Regions from separate parts of the Embleya sp. NBC_00888 genome, predicted to be linked through region 1. Evidence: riboswitches for the same ligand, from Rfam matches in the RefSeq annotation. Region 1 holds a riboswitch; each other region holds the start of a gene.
What was found. Region 1 has a riboswitch for cobalamin ahead of metE (5-methyltetrahydropteroyltriglutamate--homocysteine S-methyltransferase). Riboswitches for the same ligand answer to the same signal wherever they lie in the genome.
Positions count from the first base shown of each region.

Region 2: linked by a shared signal. The riboswitch ahead of OG948_RS12855 (ABC transporter substrate-binding protein) and the one ahead of metE (5-methyltetrahydropteroyltriglutamate--homocysteine S-methyltransferase) in region 1 are both predicted to bind cobalamin.
Region 3: linked by a shared signal. The riboswitch ahead of OG948_RS51655 (CoA-acylating methylmalonate-semialdehyde dehydrogenase) and the one ahead of metE (5-methyltetrahydropteroyltriglutamate--homocysteine S-methyltransferase) in region 1 are both predicted to bind cobalamin.
Region 4: linked by a shared signal. The riboswitch ahead of OG948_RS16990 (cob(I)yrinic acid a,c-diamide adenosyltransferase) and the one ahead of metE (5-methyltetrahydropteroyltriglutamate--homocysteine S-methyltransferase) in region 1 are both predicted to bind cobalamin.

Region 1 covers NZ_CP108785.1:2,771,950-2,775,969, forward strand. The annotation lists gene metE (5-methyltetrahydropteroyltriglutamate--homocysteine S-methyltransferase) at 1-2,001, opposite strand, end outside; cobalamin riboswitch at 2,157-2,377, opposite strand; gene OG948_RS46485 (flagellar hook-length control protein FliK) at 2,586-3,119, opposite strand; cobalamin riboswitch at 3,305-3,379, opposite strand; gene OG948_RS46490 (signal peptidase I) at 3,625-3,996, opposite strand.
Region 2 covers NZ_CP108784.1:3,174,850-3,178,869, forward strand. The annotation lists gene OG948_RS12845 (ABC transporter ATP-binding protein) at 1-41, opposite strand, end outside; gene OG948_RS12850 (FecCD family ABC transporter permease) at 38-1,072, opposite strand; gene OG948_RS12855 (ABC transporter substrate-binding protein) at 1,185-2,201, opposite strand; cobalamin riboswitch at 2,323-2,561, opposite strand; gene OG948_RS12860 (DeoR/GlpR family DNA-binding transcription regulator) at 2,778-3,581, opposite strand; gene galT (galactose-1-phosphate uridylyltransferase) at 3,718-4,020, shown strand, end outside.
Region 3 covers NZ_CP108785.1:4,002,696-4,006,715, reverse strand. The annotation lists gene OG948_RS51675 (PDR/VanB family oxidoreductase) at 1-459, shown strand, start outside; gene OG948_RS51670 (VOC family protein) at 531-917, opposite strand; gene OG948_RS51665 (hypothetical protein) at 1,044-1,388, shown strand; partial or broken gene OG948_RS51660 (DUF1330 domain-containing protein) at 1,409-1,690, opposite strand; cobalamin riboswitch at 1,881-2,051, shown strand; gene OG948_RS51655 (CoA-acylating methylmalonate-semialdehyde dehydrogenase) at 2,253-3,752, shown strand; gene OG948_RS51650 (acyl-CoA dehydrogenase family protein) at 3,757-4,020, shown strand, end outside.
Region 4 covers NZ_CP108784.1:4,085,180-4,089,199, forward strand. The annotation lists gene OG948_RS16985 ((2Fe-2S)-binding protein) at 210-1,025, opposite strand; gene OG948_RS16990 (cob(I)yrinic acid a,c-diamide adenosyltransferase) at 1,001-1,594, opposite strand; cobalamin riboswitch at 1,653-1,779, opposite strand; gene OG948_RS16995 (Ig-like domain-containing protein) at 2,236-2,949, shown strand; gene OG948_RS17000 (DUF5708 family protein) at 3,152-3,346, opposite strand; gene OG948_RS17005 (ABC transporter ATP-binding protein) at 3,619-4,020, shown strand, end outside.

The DNA of each region.
Region 1 (4,020 bases):
CTGCACGATGTCGCCGAACTCGGCGTAGCACATGTGCGTGTGGATCTGGGTGGCCGCGTGCACGCCGGAGGTGGTCAGCCGGAACGACTCGGTGGCCCAGGCCAGGTATTCGGCGCGGTCCGCGACGCGCAGCGGCAACGTCTCGCGCAGCGCGGGTTCGTCCACCTGGATGACCGAACCACCGGCTGCCTCCAGGTCGTCGACCTCGTCGCGCAGCGCCAGGGCGACCTGCCGGGCGGTGGTTCCGAGCGGCTGGTCGTCGCGCACGAACGACCACGCGAGCATCGTGACGGGTCCGGTGAGCATGCCCTTGACGGGGCGGTCGGACAACGACTGGGCGAACGAGGTCCAGCGCACGGTCATCGGCTCGGGACGGGAGATGTCGCCGGCCAGGATCGGCGGGCGCACGTACCGGGTGCCGTAGGACTGGACCCAGCCGTGCCGGGTGGCCACGTATCCGGTGAGTCGTTCGGCGAAGTACTGCACCATGTCGTTGCGTTCGGCCTCGCCATGCACCAGGACGTCGATCCCGGCCTTCTCCTGGAAGGAGATCACGTCGCGGATCTCGGACTCGATGCGTTCCTCGTAGCCCGCCTCGTCGATGCGTCCGGCGCGCAGATCGGCGCGGGCGGTGCGCAGTTCGCCGGTCTGCGGAAAGGAGCCGATCGTGGTCGTGGGCAGCAACGGCAGCCCCAGGTGCGCGCGTTGGGTCGTGGCGCGCTCGGCGTAGGGCAGGCTGCGCCGGCCGTCCGCGTCGGTGACCGCGGCGGCGCGGGCGCGTACGGCGGGGTCGTGGGTCAGCGCGGAGGCCTTGCGCGCGGCCAGGTCGGCCCGGTTGGCGGCGAGGTGGGTCGCGATGATGTCCGTGCCCTGGCCCAGGCCGCGGGCCAACGTGACGATCTCCTCGGTCTTTTGCCGGGCGAAGGCGAGCCATCGGGAGATCTGCGGGTCGATATCGCGCTCGTCGCCGGCGTCCAGGGGCACATGCAACAGGGAGCAGGACGCGGCCACGTCGACGCGCTCGGCCAGGCCCAGCAGGGTGCCCAGGGTGGCCAGCGACCTGCCGAGGTCGTTGATCCACACGTTGCGCCCGTCGACGACGCCGGCGACCAGGCGCTTGCCGGGCAGTCCGCCGACGGCGGCCAGGGCGTCCAGGTTGGCGCACGCGGCTCCGGTGAAGTCGAGGGCGAGCCCCTCGATCGGCGCCTTGGCCAGGATCGGCAACGCCTCGCCGAGGCGGTCGAAGTACGAGGCGACCAGCAGCCTGGGCCGGTCCGCGAGCGCGCCGAGGTCGCGGTAGGCGCGCGCGATGGCGTTGAGTTCGGCGAAGCTGCGGTCCTGGACCAGCGCGGGTTCGTCCAGTTGCACCCACTCGGCGCCGGCCGCGCGCAGATCGGCGAGCACCTCGGCGTACACCGGCAGCAGTCGGTCCAACAGGGTCAGCGGCTGGAAGTCGGCCGCGACACCGGGCGCGGGCTTGGCGAGCAGCAGATAGGTGATCGGGCCGACCAGTACGGGCCGGGCGGTGACGCCCTGTGCCACGGCCTCCTCGAACTCGGCGACCTGCTTGCGGGAGTTCGCGGAGAACACGGTGTCGGGGCCGAGTTCGGGGACCAGGTAGTGGTAGTTCGTGTCGAACCACTTGGTCATCTCCAGCGGCGCCACCTCCTGGGTGCCGCGCGCCATCGCGAAGTAGCCGTCCAGGGCGTCGGCTTCGACGGCCGCACGGTGGCGGGGCGGGATCGCGCCGACCATCACGGTGGTGTCCAGGACGTGGTCGTAGAGCGAGAAGTCACCGGTGGGCACCTCGTGCACGCCGGCATCGGCGAGCCGATCGCGGTTGGCGCGGCGCAGTTCGGCCGCGGTGTCGCGAAGCCCGTCGGCGGTGACCCGACCGGCCCAGTAGCCCTCGATGGCCTTCTTCAACTCCCGGCGCGGGCCCTGTCGGGGGTAGCCGTACACGGTGGCGCGGGTTGCCGCGGCTGCGGACTTGGTGGTCACGGAACTCTCCTTCGCGAGCTGTCTCCGGAATCCCGGGACGGATCGAGGGCGCGAAGGGAGGGCAAGCCGCGGGGCCGTTTCGGCGCTGTCGCGCACGTGTGCCACCGGGTTGTCCGCCGACCCGCCCACGAGGTCACCGAGATCACCGTGCGCCTCGTCGGCACACGGGCAGTGGCAGGTCTTCGGACTCGTGGGCGCGTCCACCGAAAGGGCGGACTCCTACTGGCCGTCGCTTCCCGGGCCCGACTCGGGCCCAGTGCTGTTGACGGCGGTCGTTCCCACTCACCGCTGCGGGGCAGTCCCGGATTCACACCGGGTTCCCTCTTACGACGCGCCTGCCTGGCGGGCAGGGCGAACCGACTGCGTCCGTCAGCTTAGCCGGCGATGGGCGCGTTCGGCAGGCGAGTCCACCCGGTGGACGGTGAAACGAGGTACGCGCGACGCGGACGCCGATCGGGCAGGCGTGCGCGGTCCGTTCCCGGCGTTCGTTCCGACCGAATCACGCGCGTCGGCGATGACCCGGCGGAACGAACGCGGTCGCGGAGCCGAAGACGACCTCGCTTCGGATCCGGCGTCGGCCGGCCCTACGGGCGCGTGGGGGCCACGCGCGGTGGCGGGTTGGTGGTCGACGTCTTGTCCTTGGAGAAGGACCAGCCCTCGAAGCTGCCCAGCGGGGGCTTGCGGTTGCTCGCGCCCCACGAGCTGTAGGTCCAGGTGCCGTTGTTCGGCGCGTGCCAGTACGACCAATACGCCGACGCCGGAGGGGTGTTGACGCAGGGCTCGGTGTCCGTGCCGGGCTTGCCCTCGATCCGGCAGATGAACGCCTCGCCCCACCGGTTCGTGCCCTGGATCTGGAAGCCGGCGTTCTTGAGCGCGGCCAGACCGGTGGCCTGATCGCCGGGCGCGCAGCGGGTGAGCGTGGCGCCGCCGAGTTCCTGGAAGTCGACGATCACGGTCACCCCGTTGGCGTCCGGGCAGACGCCGGCGGAGCCCTTGGTGGGGTCGATGGCGTAGGCGGCGGGTGCGCTCACGGTGATCTGGGCGGTGGCGGGCAGCAGGAGAAGGGCGAGTGCCCCGACCAGCCGGCCTATTCGAGCCTTGTTCCCACGAAATTTCACGTGCGGATTCCCTTCGTGCGACGGGCGTCGGCACGAGCGGCGAAACCGATGCCGACCGGGCCGAGCGATGTTCCTCACAGGACCGCCGACCCCCGGCATCGCGCCGACGAGACACCGCCGGACGTGAAATCCGGGCTTCAGCGTGCAGTCCACGACAGCTGGAGCCTTAAACTCGTACGAATCCAGGCATTCCGACTCGCGGCGGCCTGTCGGCCACCGCCTACGGTTGCGGGTCAGCGCCGGATTTCGACCGGCTTCCCCTGGATTGCGAACTATGCGGTTGTGTCGCCGACCCGGACCGGGTCGGCTTGCGGAGCGTACGAGATGAGCCGCTCGTCGTACAACGGGTCGCGCGAGCAACGCACGGTGCCGTTCGTCACCGGGTGGGAGGCGCCGCCCGGGAGGCGCCGGCCGAAAAGCGTCGGCCGCAGCGGCACCGCCCTGAAGGTCGGCCGACACGGTGGCCGGCCTGGGGGTGGGCCGCGGCGCCGGCGCGCGCCGCCGCTCAGGTGGGTTCGTCCACCCGATACCCCGGCACGGACGGCCACCGCACCGTGAGCACCACCGACTCCTCCTCGGCCGCCCAGGAGTGGTCGACACCGCGACCCCACACCACGTAGTCGCCCTGCTTCGCCAACAACACGCTGCGGCCCGGCAGTTCGACCCGGAACCGGCCGCTGATCAGGATCAGCAGCGCGGTCCGCGCCTCACCGGTCACCCACTCGGCGCGCGCGTCGCCGGGCGGGTGCACGCCCCACTTGATCTCCACCGCCTCGCTGTGCCGAGGATCGCCGACGTCCTTGAAATGGCCGAGCAGCCACCCCCGGTCCAGCGCCGCGTCCGGGCCCGCGTTGCCCACGTACACGCTGTCGTTCATGGCCGGGGACGCTAGCAGAGCAGG
Region 2 (4,020 bases), on a different replicon from region 1:
GTGACGTCGTCCAGGACCAGGCGTGCCGCGGGCCCGGTCATCGTGCGCCCGCTTCCCGGCGCGCGTCCCGGCGCAGCAGCCAGACGAAGAACGGGCCGCCGACCAGCGAGGTCACGATGCCCACCGGCAATTCCTGCGGCGCGAGCACCGTACGCGCCACCAGGTCGGCGCAGATCGCGAACACCGCGCCGAGCAGCGCGGCCACCGGCAGCGCGCGCCGATGATCCGCGCCGACCAGCAATCGCACCACGTGCGGCAACATCAGGCCGACGAAGCCGATCACGCCGCTGACCGCGACGACGACCCCGGTGAGCACCGCCGCGAGCAGGAACATGCCCTGCCGAAAGCGCTGGACGTCCAGGCCGAGCGCGGCCGCGCTCTCCTCGCCGGCCAGGAGCAGGTTGAGGTTGCGCGCCTGGAGCAGCAGCACCACCAGGCCGATCGCGAGCGCGAGGGCCGGGACGAGCAGCAGCGTCCAGCGGGCCGAGCCGAAGCCGCCCAGCGTCCAGAACAGCACCTGGGCGGCGAGTTGCGGATCCGGTGAGGTCAGCACGAGCAGGCTGGTCAGCGAGGACAACACGGCGCTGACCGCGACGCCGGCCAGGACCAGTCGCACGGCGGTGACCCGGCCACCGGAGCGGGCCACCGAGAAGACCACGAGCAGGGTGATCAGTCCGCCGGTGAACGCGGCCGCGTTCAGGGTGAGCGCGCCCAGCGACAGGCCGCCGATCGACGCGACGCCCCAGCGCATCACCAGGACCGCGCCGGTGGCCGCGCCGGAGGAGACGCCGAGCACGTCCGGCCCGGCCAGCGGGTTGCGCACGATCGCCTGGATCACCATGCCCACCACGGCCAGCGTCGCGCCGACGACGGCGGCGAGCAGCACCCTGGGCAGCCGGGTGTCGGCGATGATCAGGTCGTGTGCGCGGCTCCACGACGGCCGCACCCACGCGTCCCCGCCGATGCGATGCGCGAGGATGCGCCACGTCTCCGACCAGGGCACCGACACCGACCCCACCAGCAGCCCCGCCGCGGCCGCCGCGAACAGCGCGACGAGGAGGCCGCCGACCACCAGCGGAAGGCGGACCCGGCCGCCCGGGACGACCTCCGGCCGGCCGGCGGTGTCGGTGGGCCCTCGCCGCGCAGGACCGCGACCCGTACCGCCACCGGGTCCCGATCGACCGTCACGGCCGGTCGGGGTGCAGTTGCCTGGCGAGTTCCTCGACCGCGTCCACCGAGCGTGGCCCGGGCTGCGCGACGGACAGCGAGATCACCGGGAAGGCGTTCGCGCGCAGCGCCGGTACGTCGGCGAGCGCCGGTGTGGCCTTGAGGGTGGCGATCTTGGCGTCGATCGGCGGCGTCACGTAGTCGTAGATCAGCACCACGTCCGGCTTGCGTTCGGCCAACTGCTCCCAGGAGACCTTGGTCCAGCGCTCGTTCAGGTCGGCGAACACGTTGGTGCCGCCGGCGCGGGTGATGATCTCGTTGAGCATCGAGTTGCCGCCGGTGGTCTGCGCGGCGTCGGCGCCCGAGTTGTACACGAACACCTTGACCGGCGCGGCGCCGGCGAGCCGTGCGGTGACCGCGTCGAGCCGCTGCCGGAACGCGGCGGCGGAGCGCTCGGCGCGCTCGGGCACGCCGAAGATGCCGCCGATGGAGCGGAGTTCGCCGTAGAGCTGATCGAAGGTGACCGGCGCCTTGGCGCAGCCCTCGGGGTTGAGGTGGGTCTTGACGTTCAACTCGCCGAGCCGCGCCCGGGTGTGGCCGGACGACTCGGAGAAGCCGTCCGGGTAGCCCGAGTAGACGAAGTCGGGGGTGGCTTCGAGGAGTTTCTCCAGCGAGGGTTGCGCGTCGGCGAGCACCGGGATCCGCGCGTACGGCTCCTTGTACTTGTCGCCGATGGTCCGTCCCTTGAGGTAGGCGGTGCCCACCATCCGGTCGGCCAGGCCCAGTTCGAGCATCAACTCGGTCGCGTTGGAGGTCAGCGTCGCGGCGCGCTGCGGCGGCCGGTCGTAGCTCGTGGTCACACCGCAGTTGTCGGTGTCCGTGTACGGCTTGTAGGCGGCGGGTGCGGGAGCGGCGGCCTTGTCGTCCCGCACGGCGCCGCCGCACGCGGTCGCGAACAGCGCGAGCGCGGCCACCGCCGCGGCCCACGAATATCGGTGTGCCGCCGGCATCCGCCCGGGTATCTGCGTACGCATCGTCGAAGCTCTCCCTTGCGAGTCCTCGTCGGGGGAACTCGGGAGGGAGTACGGCGGCGGACACCGCACGGCGCCGTCGTCCGACGGACCCGCCCGCGAGGTCCCGGAAGTCCGCGTGCGCGAGGCGGACGCGGGCGACGGCAGGTCTTCGGACTCGTGGGCGGGTCCCGGGAGCCACGGGTGTGGCCGGGATGCCTACCGGTCGTCGCTTCCCGGGACCCGTTCGACCGGGGCCCAGTGCGTGATGACGACTTTCGTTCCCACTTACCGCTGCGGGGCAGTTCCGGATTCGCACCGGATTCCCTCTTGCGACACCCGGAATCGGTCGAAGCCGGGTGAACCGTTCGCAAGGGCAGCCTAACCAGGGCGCCTCGGCCGTCGAGCGAGGGGGCCGGGACGGGCCCGCCGAGGGTCACGGCGGCCGAGTGAGCGGCCACGGCGGGAGGACCGGCTCGGGTCCGGGCCGGGTCCCACACTCCGGTACGCGCCCACCCCTGTACCCGCTTCGCGCCGTGACCACCTACTCCGCGCGCTCCGGTACGTGCCCCTCCCGCACCCGCTTCGCGCCGTGCCCGCCTACTCCGCGACCAGGATCTCCAGCCCCGCGTCGCGCAGCGCGTCGAGCGCCTCCGCATCGGCCGCGCCGCTCGTGATCAGCAGGTCGATGTCCGCCAGCGGGCACACCACGGCGAGTTCGACCCGGCCCAGCTTCGAGCCGTCCGCGACCACGACCCGGCGACCCGCGGCCCGCAACATCGCGCGTTTGGCCTCGGCCTCGGGCAGGTTCACGTTGGTGATGCCCCCGGTGGGATGCACGCCGTTGCAGCCGAGGAAGACCGTGTCGGCGTGGATCCGCTCCAGGATGTGGTCGCCGAGCGGATTGATCAGCGAGTGCTGCAACGGCCGCAGCGTGCCGCCGGTGACCACGACCGAGAACCGCGGGATCGCCCGTTCCAGCTCCAGGGCGATGGTCAACCCGTTGGTGAACACCACGAGGTCGCGCAGTTCCTCGCGGTCCACCAGCGCGCGGGCCACGAACGTGGTGGTCGTGCCCACGTCCAGCACCACGCTCTCGGACGGCGACACCAGTGCCGCGGCCGCCCGCCCGATCAGCGTCTTCGCGGGCGACGCCGAGGTCAGCGCCTCCTCGAAGGACGGCTCCACCCGGGGGTCGCGGCCGGTGAACATCGCGCCGCCGCGGACCCGGCGCAGCCGGCCCTGCCGCTCCAACACCTCCAGGTCGGCCCGGACCGTCACCCGCGAGATACCGAACGCCTCGGCCAGGTCGGTGACCTTGGCGAAACCCCGGTCCGCGATCGTCGCTGCCATCCGGGCGCGGCGGCCCTCGGCGGGCAGTCCGTCGGTGTCGTCGTCAGGCATGGGCAGCATCTTGCGGACACCTTTCGAAACTTGTCAAACCGCAGGTGGCCCGCGGTCGATCCCGCCAAATGGCAAGCCACATAGGCATCTCTCCTTTCTCATTGACAAGTTTTGGAAAGCTTCGCAAAATGAGCGCATGAAGAAGACGCAGGCCGTCATGGCCGACGGTCGCGAGATCGTCTACTACGACACGCGGGACGACGCGGTGCGCGCCGCCGTCGACCACCGCGATCTCGCGCCCGTGGTCAGCGGCTCGGAGATGCGCTACGACCGGCTGCTCGACGAATGGGTCCTGGTCGCCTCGCACCGGCAGACCCGGACCCACCTGCCCGCGGCCGACGCGTGCCCGCTGTGCCCGTCCACGCCCGAGCGGGCCACCGAGGTCGCCGAGTCCGACTACGAGGTCGTCGTCTTCGAGAACCGCTTCCCGTCCATGTCC
Region 3 (4,020 bases), 1.2 Mb from region 1:
CGGACCTTCGCCGACCGCGCTCTGGTCATCGCCACCGAACGCGACGGCCGACCGGATCTCGCCGATCTCGCACGCCGACTCCCGGAGGACACCTCGGTCTATTGCTGCGGGCCCGTCGGCATGCTCGACGCCTGTAGCGCGCACTTTCCCGCGGACCGGCTTCACCTCGAACGCTTCCGCCGAGCCGAGAGGAGCTTCGCCCCCGACTCGCCGTTCGAGGTGGTCTGCGCACGCTCCGGGGACCGGGTCGCTGTCGCGTCCGGCGAGACGATGCTCGATGCCCTCAACCGCTCCGGCCACCCGATGGCATCCGGATGCCGCGAGGGATTGTGTGCCGCCTGCGACGTCGTCGTCTTGGAGGGAACCCCCGAACATCGTGACGACATCGGCGCACCTGCCGGTCACATGTACCCGTGCGTATCGCGTTCCCTGTCGGCTCGACTCGTCGTCGACCTTTGAGTTCGACGCCGCGAACGGCACGGTACGGGTGGCACGGTACGGGTGGGTGAGGCAGTGCCCGCGTGGGGTTCCTACCCGCTGTGCACGATCTGGATCAGGTTGCCGCAGGTGTCGTCGAAGACCGCGGTGGTGACCGGGCCCATCTTCAACGGCTCCTGGGTGAACTGCACGCCGAGTTCGCGCAGCCGGTGGAACTCCGCGTCCACGTCCGCCACGGCGAAGGACGCGGCCGGGATGCCGTCCTCGACCAGCGCCGTCTTGTACGGCTTCACCGCGGGATGGCCGTCCGGCTCCAGCAGCAGTTCGGTCCCGTCGGGATCCTCCGGCGAGACCACGGTCAGCCACCGGACCTCGCCCAGCGGGACCTCGGCCTTCTTCACGAAGCCCAGCACGTCCGTATAGAAGCGCAGGGCCTTCTCCTGGTCGTCGACGAAGACGCTGGACAGGTGAATCCTCATGGCGTGCTCCCGGGTGCGTCGGGCTTGAGCCAACGGGTCACGATGCGCAAATATCGACTTGCCTATCAAATCGAGGCGGGTGCAATCGGACCACGAGGGTTGTCGTGGTGTCGTAGGCTCCGGGACATGCACAGCAGCCTGACGGAGCACGCACGCTGCCTCTACGGCGACGAGTACCGGCCCACGCCGCCGTGCGACCTCGAACACCGCGAGTCCTACTTCGTCGAGGAGTTGACCTTCGCCGACCCGGATTCGATCCTCGCCATGCTGCGCGAGTTGTCCCCGCACCTGGTCGACGGCCGCCTGCCGGTCTGGATCCGCAACCTGTCCTACCGGCTCGTGCTCCTGCAACGCCCGGACGAGCCGGCGCTGATGCGCGAGGCCGCCGAGAACCTGTGGCTGCACGGACCGGACTGGGACCACATCGCCGCGGACCTGACCAGGGCGGCGGACGCTCTGGGCACGGGCTGACCACGAGCCGAGCCCGAGCACTACTCGGCGCGCAGAGCCTCGCGCGGCGCCTGTACGGCGCCGCTCGGGTCGTAGCCCTCGGGTACGCCCTCGATCAGGATGATGTCGCCCTTGATGTGCCGCGAGCGCAGCGGCGCGATCCTGCGGTACGCGGGCGATTCCCACCAGGCCCGCGCCTCGGCGATCCCGGGGAAGCCGATCATCACGACGTTCCCGGCCCAACCTCCCTCCAGCACCTCGTGTTGCGTAACGTGCACGAGGTACCGGCCGCCGTAGGGCCGGAAGGTGCCGGGGAGTCGCTCCGCCGGGCCTGCCCGGCGGGTTCCAGTGCTCTGTCCTACGCGGTTCCAGTCCTGCTTTCCGCAGGTCAAGACGTTACGGACAGACCAGCGACCCGGAATCAGTCACGCATCAGTACTTGGACGAAGGTCGTCACCCACGCGCTCGAGCTCGATCGACGCTGGACTTACTAGGACGTCCGACTATATCGTCTTGAACTACAAGGTCCGCGGTGCAGGGAAGTCGGTGTGAATCCGGCACGGTCCCGCCACTGTGACCGGGGAGTGCGCTGCCGAGGCACCACGCCACTGGCGAAAGCCGGGAAGGCGGGCGGCGTGTGTCGATCCGGAAGTCAGGATACCGGCCGCGGGTATATCCGTGTTGTCCACGAGGATGGAGCAAACACGCATGACGCCGGTCTGCGCACTCGCCCCGGACGATCTTGCGAACGTCGAGGTCGTCGGGCTCGCCTGACCACCCTCACGTGCCACCCGACCTCGGCAACTCCGCGCCCCGCAGCGGCGGTTGCCGTGGTCGGGTCATTGCCCCGCCTCCGGATCGCACCTGACGAGAGACAGGTCGTTCATGGTCCGCGAGCTTTCCCACTTCATCGGCGGCAAGCACGTCCACGGCGCGTCCGGCGCGTTCGGCGACGTGTACGACCCCAACACCGGACGCGTGCAGGCGCGCGTCCCGCTGGCCGACCGCGCCGACACGCTGGCGGCGATCGACGACGCCGAGCAGGCACAACCGGGTTGGGCCGCCTGGAACCCCCAAAAGCGCGCCCGGGTGCTCTCCCGGTTCCTGCAACTGGTCGAGTCCGAACGCGATTCGCTGGCCGAGCTGTTGTCGGCCGAGCACGGCAAGACCATCGCCGACGCCCACGGTGATCTGCAACGCGGCCTGGAGGTTGTGGAGTTCGCCGTCGGCATCCCGCACCTGCTCAAGGGCGAGTTCACCGACAACGCGGGTACCGGCATCGACGTGCACTCGCTGCGCCAGCCGCTCGGCGTGGTCGCCGGCATCACCCCGTTCAACTTCCCGGCGATGATCCCGCTGTGGAAGATCGCCCCGGCCATCGCGTGCGGCAACGCGTTCGTCCTCAAGCCGTCCGAGCGCGACCCCTCGGTACCGCTGCGCCTGGCCGAGCTCTTCCTCGAGGCTGGACTGCCGCCGGGTGTGCTGAACGTGGTCAACGGCGGCAAGGAGTCCGTCGACACGCTGCTGGAGGACCCCCGCGTCCAGGCGCTGGGCTTCGTCGGCTCGACCGCGATCGCCGAGTACGTGTACACCTCGGCCACCGCGCGCGGCAAGCGCGCCCAGTGCTTCGGCGGCGCCAAGAACCATCTGATCGTGATGCCGGACGCGGACCTCGACCAGGTCGTCGAGGCCCTGATCGGCGCCGGATACGGTTCCGCGGGCGAGCGCTGCATGGCGATCTCGGTGGCGGTTCCGGTCGGTGCGGAGACCGCGGACGCGCTGGTGGCCAAGCTCGTCGAGCGCATCGCCACGCTGCGGGTGGGCCCTTCCCACGACCCCGACGCCGACTTCGGCCCGTTGGTGGGTCGGGACGCGCTCACCCGGGTGCACGACTACCTGGACATCGGCGTGCGCGAGGGCGCGAAGCTGCTCGTCGACGGCCGCGACGTGCGCGTCCCCGGCCACGAGGACGGCTACTTCGTCGGCGCGTCGCTGTTCGACCACGTCACGCCCTCGATGCGGGTGTACCGCGAGGAGATCTTCGGTCCGGTCCTGTCGGTGCTGCGCGCGGCCGACTACGAGGACGCGCTGCGACTGGCGAGCGAGCACGAGTACGGCAACGGCGTGGCGATCTTCACCCGCGACGGCGACACCGCCCGCGACTTCGGTCGCCGGGTGAACACCGGCATGGTCGGCGTCAACGTGCCGATCCCGGTACCGGTGGCCTACCACACGTTCGGCGGGTGGAAGCGGTCCGGATTCGGCGACCTCAACCAGCACGGACCCGACTCGATCCGCTTCTACACCCGGACCAAGACGATCACCTCGCGTTGGTTCTCCGGTGCACGCGAGACCGCGAGTTTCACCATCCCCACGATGGGCTGACCCGATGACCACCCTCACCGAGGATCAGCTCGCGATCGTCGAGACGACGCGGGACTTCGCCCGCGAGCACCTGGCCCCGCACGCGATCGAGTGGGACCGCGCCAAGCACTTCCCGGTCGATGTCCTGCGCAAGGGCGCCGACCTCGGTCTCGGCGGCATCAACGTCCGTGAGGACGCGGGCGGTTCGGGCCTGAGCCGACTGGATGCCGCACTGATCTACGAGGCGTTGGCCGGCGGTTGCCCGAGCATCGCCGCCTACTACTCCATC
Region 4 (4,020 bases), on a different replicon from region 1:
GAGGACACGGCCACGGCGTTCGGGTTCGTCGATGCCGGAGTCGGTGTCTCGAGGCCGAGGCTAGAAACAACCGGGCCGAGGATCCGGGAATGTCACCCGAATGCGCGGCTCGGCGTGTCCGACCGATTCACCCGGTCGGCCGCTCCGCGCGGGACCCGACACACGGTTCCCGGTGCCCGGAGCGAACCGAACGCGCAGGCCGGGAATGCTCAGCCCGCGCTGCCCCGACCCGGTGCCGACGACCCGATCCGGGTCCGGGCCGGGCGCGGCGGCTTGTCGTGGAAGACGCAGTCGCCGCACGTACCGCCTCCGGGGATCCGGTAGTACAGGCAGCACGTGGTGCGGCGGAACGCGCCGAGCGCACCGTGCAGGCCGGTTCCGCGCAACCGGCCGGCGGCCAACAGGCCGTCGGCGAACACGCGTGTGGTCGCGACGAGTTCCGGCTCGGCCGGAGCCAGGTGCCGGTGCAACACGCGGGCCGCGCCGACCAGGGCCGACGCGGCGTTGCCCCACAGCAGTCGCTCGGCGACCGGCACCACCGCTCGGGTCGCCCCGGCGAGCGGCACCAGATGCCCGAGCAACACCGCGTCGTGAAGTTGCTCGATCCCCGAACGGTCGTCCGACACCGGCACCGGCGCCGGATCGGGCGCCCACAACTCGACCGGCCCGGCGTCCGGGAAGCGCCAGTACGTCCGGGCCGGATCCAGGTCGGGCACCACCCGGCCGAGCACCGCCGCGCCCAGTGCCACCGACCACAACCGTGAGGCCACGCCCAGGTACAGGATCGACGCGGCGACCCGCGGTTCCTCGGTCCGCAGCCGGGCCCGTACGTGCTCCACCCGGTCCGCCCACGCGGCGGGCGCGGCCCGGTCGTACAGCTCGGCCAACGGCCGAAAGCCCGCGCCGTCGGTGATCGGTCCGGTCCGCAGCTCGAAGTAGGGCCCCACGTCGGCGAGCCGGCGCAGCGGCCCGCCGACGTGGGACCGCGACCGCGCGCCGGTCAGCGGCTGTCGCCCGGACGCCACAACACATCACCCGCACCGCCGGCGTTGGCCCGCCGGGCGAGGACGAACAGCAGGTCGGACAACCGGTTGAGGTAGCGCGCGGTGAGCGGGTTGACGGTCGCGGCCCCGCCCGCCGTCGCCCGCTCGTCCGCCTCGATCAGCGCCCAGGTCGAGCGCTCGGCGCGGCGGGCCGAGGTGCGGGCCACGTGCAGCAGGGCCGCGGCCGGGCTGCCGCCGGGCAGTACGAAGGAACGCAGCGCGGTCAGTTCCGCGTTGAACGCGTCGCAGTGCTCCTCCAGCCGGGCCACGTCCGCCTCGGTGATCCGCAGCCGGGTGTCCCCCTCGGCGATCGGCGCGCACAGGTCCGCGCCGACGTCGAACAGGTCGTGCTGCAGTTGCGCCAATACCGCGCGTGTCTGCGGTTGCGGGTCGCCGAGCGCGAGCACGACCCCGATCGCCGCGTTGGTCTCGTCCGTGTCGGCGTACGCCGCCAACCTCGGATCGGTCTTGCGCGTCCGGGAGTTGTCGCCCAGCGCGGTCGTGCCGGCATCGCCGGTACGGGTGTAGATCCGGCTCAGAACCAAGGACATGGTCGGCACCGGCCTCTCTCGGGGAAATCCGCCCCGGTTGGTGAGGTGGCGACGACGTGAGTCTCCTGGCTCTCGGATCATCGCTCCTCCCGGCCTTCCGACCCGTCTGGGGGCCGTGGCCGGTTCGGGAGTCGCTCCCCGATCACAGTGGCGGGACCGCGCCGGATTCACACCGGCTTCCTCGTACCGCCGTCGCCTTGCGCCTCCCACCATGACACGCCCGACGGGCCCGGTCCACCGTCGGATCCGGACCACGCGTGCGGGTGAAGCTTGCCGCCGGTCCGCGCGCCGAGCCCCGGACCGGCGCGGGCGAAGCCCAGGATCGGATTCCGAGAGCGGCTCCCTCGGCCGGCGTCGGCCCGGCGGTATCGGCGCCGAAGGGTGCCGGCGAGCGCCGGTGAGTCGATCCGAGATCCGGCCGTGCCGGGAAATCAGTGCCGGAGGTATGCGTGTCCACGGTGTCCGGAACACCTGAACCAGCCGGTCCGACGCGTCGGGTGGGTCAGGCATGTCGGGTGGGTCGGGTACCTCGAGCGGGCGTGGTCCTGGCTTGTTGTGCTTCGCTGTTCGGAGCGGGGTCGGGGCATCCCGCCGCCTGCGCGGGGTGGTTCGGCGCCGAGGGACGGCATCTCGCCTCCTCCGTGCGGCTCTTCGATGCCGGTTCGGCGCGGCCGACCCCTTCCGCGGCGGACTTCGGCGCCGGGTCGGGACACGCCACCCCACCCGCCGGGCCCCTTGGCGCGGGAACGGGAGGCCCCACCCCGTCCGCCGCGCTGTTGACCGCCGGCGCCGGGCGCCCCGTCGGGTCCGGCGACCGGGTGCGGCCGAGGGACGAGCCCGAGGCGATCCTGCCGCCCGTCCCGCGTGCCGTCGCCGATCGGGCGGGCACTCGCGCCGGGCAGTCGGTGGACGTCCCGGTCCTGGCCGGCGACTCCGGCGAAGGGCTGGTCGTGCTGTCGTACACCAATCCCGAACACGGCCTGGTGCTCCAGCGGGACGAGGCGGATTCGGTGCTGCGGTACACGCCGGGGCCGGGCTTCACCGGACGCGACAGCTTTCGCTACACGATCGTCGACCGGCTCGGCCGCGAGGCCACCGCGAGCGTGCGGATCGAGGTGGTGGCCGGCCCCGGTGCGTCCGGCCGGCCGGTCGAGACCCGGGCGGGCAAGCTCGGCGTCCATCGCGGCGTCGACGAACTCCGCGCACCCTCGGCCGCGTCGGCGGCGCGTCCGCGCGCCGGGGTCGATCCGGGCGGCGGGTCGCTGCTCGTGGCGTTCCTCGGCTCGGCCGTGCTCGGGGCGGGTGTCCTGGCGTTCGTCGCCCACCGTCGGCCGGGCCGGCGGCGGCTCGGCTGAGCGGGCCCGGGTCGGTTCGATCGGCTGTTCGAGGTTGCGCCCCGAACGGCGGCTGTTCCGGGGGTTCTTCGGTCTGATCGGCCTTTCGGGGCTCGTCCCCCGACCGACTGCTCCGACGTTTCTTCGGTCCGATCGGCCCTTCCCAGGCTCGTCCCCCGATCGGCCCTTCCGGGCTTCCTCGGTCCGGCCGGTGTCGCCCCGGTCAGCCCTTCCGGGCCTCCTGGGTGAGCTGGTAGAGCCCGTACAGCAGCTCGGCGATGCCGACGATGAGCAACACGACGCCGATCTTCCCGAGCGCGACCACCGGTGTGTCCACGTCGTCCGCGAACAGCTTCAGGGCTCCGCCCACCACCGCGCTCAACAGGCCGGCCGTCAACGAACCGCGTGCCTTCGCCACGGTCTTCCTCCTCCACTCGACCTGCGGGTACGGCTATGAGGCTAGGTCCGGGCCCCGGCCCGGCACGCCCTCCGCGGGAACGAACCGGCGTACACACTTCGGCCTAGAACCGCGCCCGGGTTCGCCGCGGCCGGTGGGTTCGGCGGGGCTTCGGGAATGGGGCCGGCCCCACCCCCGAAGGGTGGCCAGCCCCATGGGCACGCCCGTTTCACGCTCCTAGCGTGGATCCGGTGCCGTGAACGGGGAGCGGCCGGAACGGCGGAGGGACGACAGTGAGCGGGCGACCGACACGGCCACGACACACGATCGGGGACGAACCGGAGGGTGTCGGGGCGCCGGCCGTCCGGCTCGACGCGGTGCGCAAGGTGTACGGCAAGGGCTCGGCCTCGGTCGCCGCCCTCGACGGGGTCACCCTCGCCTTCGGACACGGCTCGTTCACCGCCGTGATGGGTCCGTCCGGCTCCGGCAAGAGCACCTTCCTGCACTGCGCGGCCGGCCTGGATCGGCCCACGTCGGGCACGGTCGCGGTGGCCGGCCGGGACCTCGCCGAGCTCAACGAGAACGCGCTGACCAGGCTCCGTCGGGAGCGGATCGGTTTCGTCTTCCAGGCGTTCAACCTGCTGCCCACCCTCACGGTGGAGCAGAACATCACGCTGCCGCTGCGGTTCGCGGGC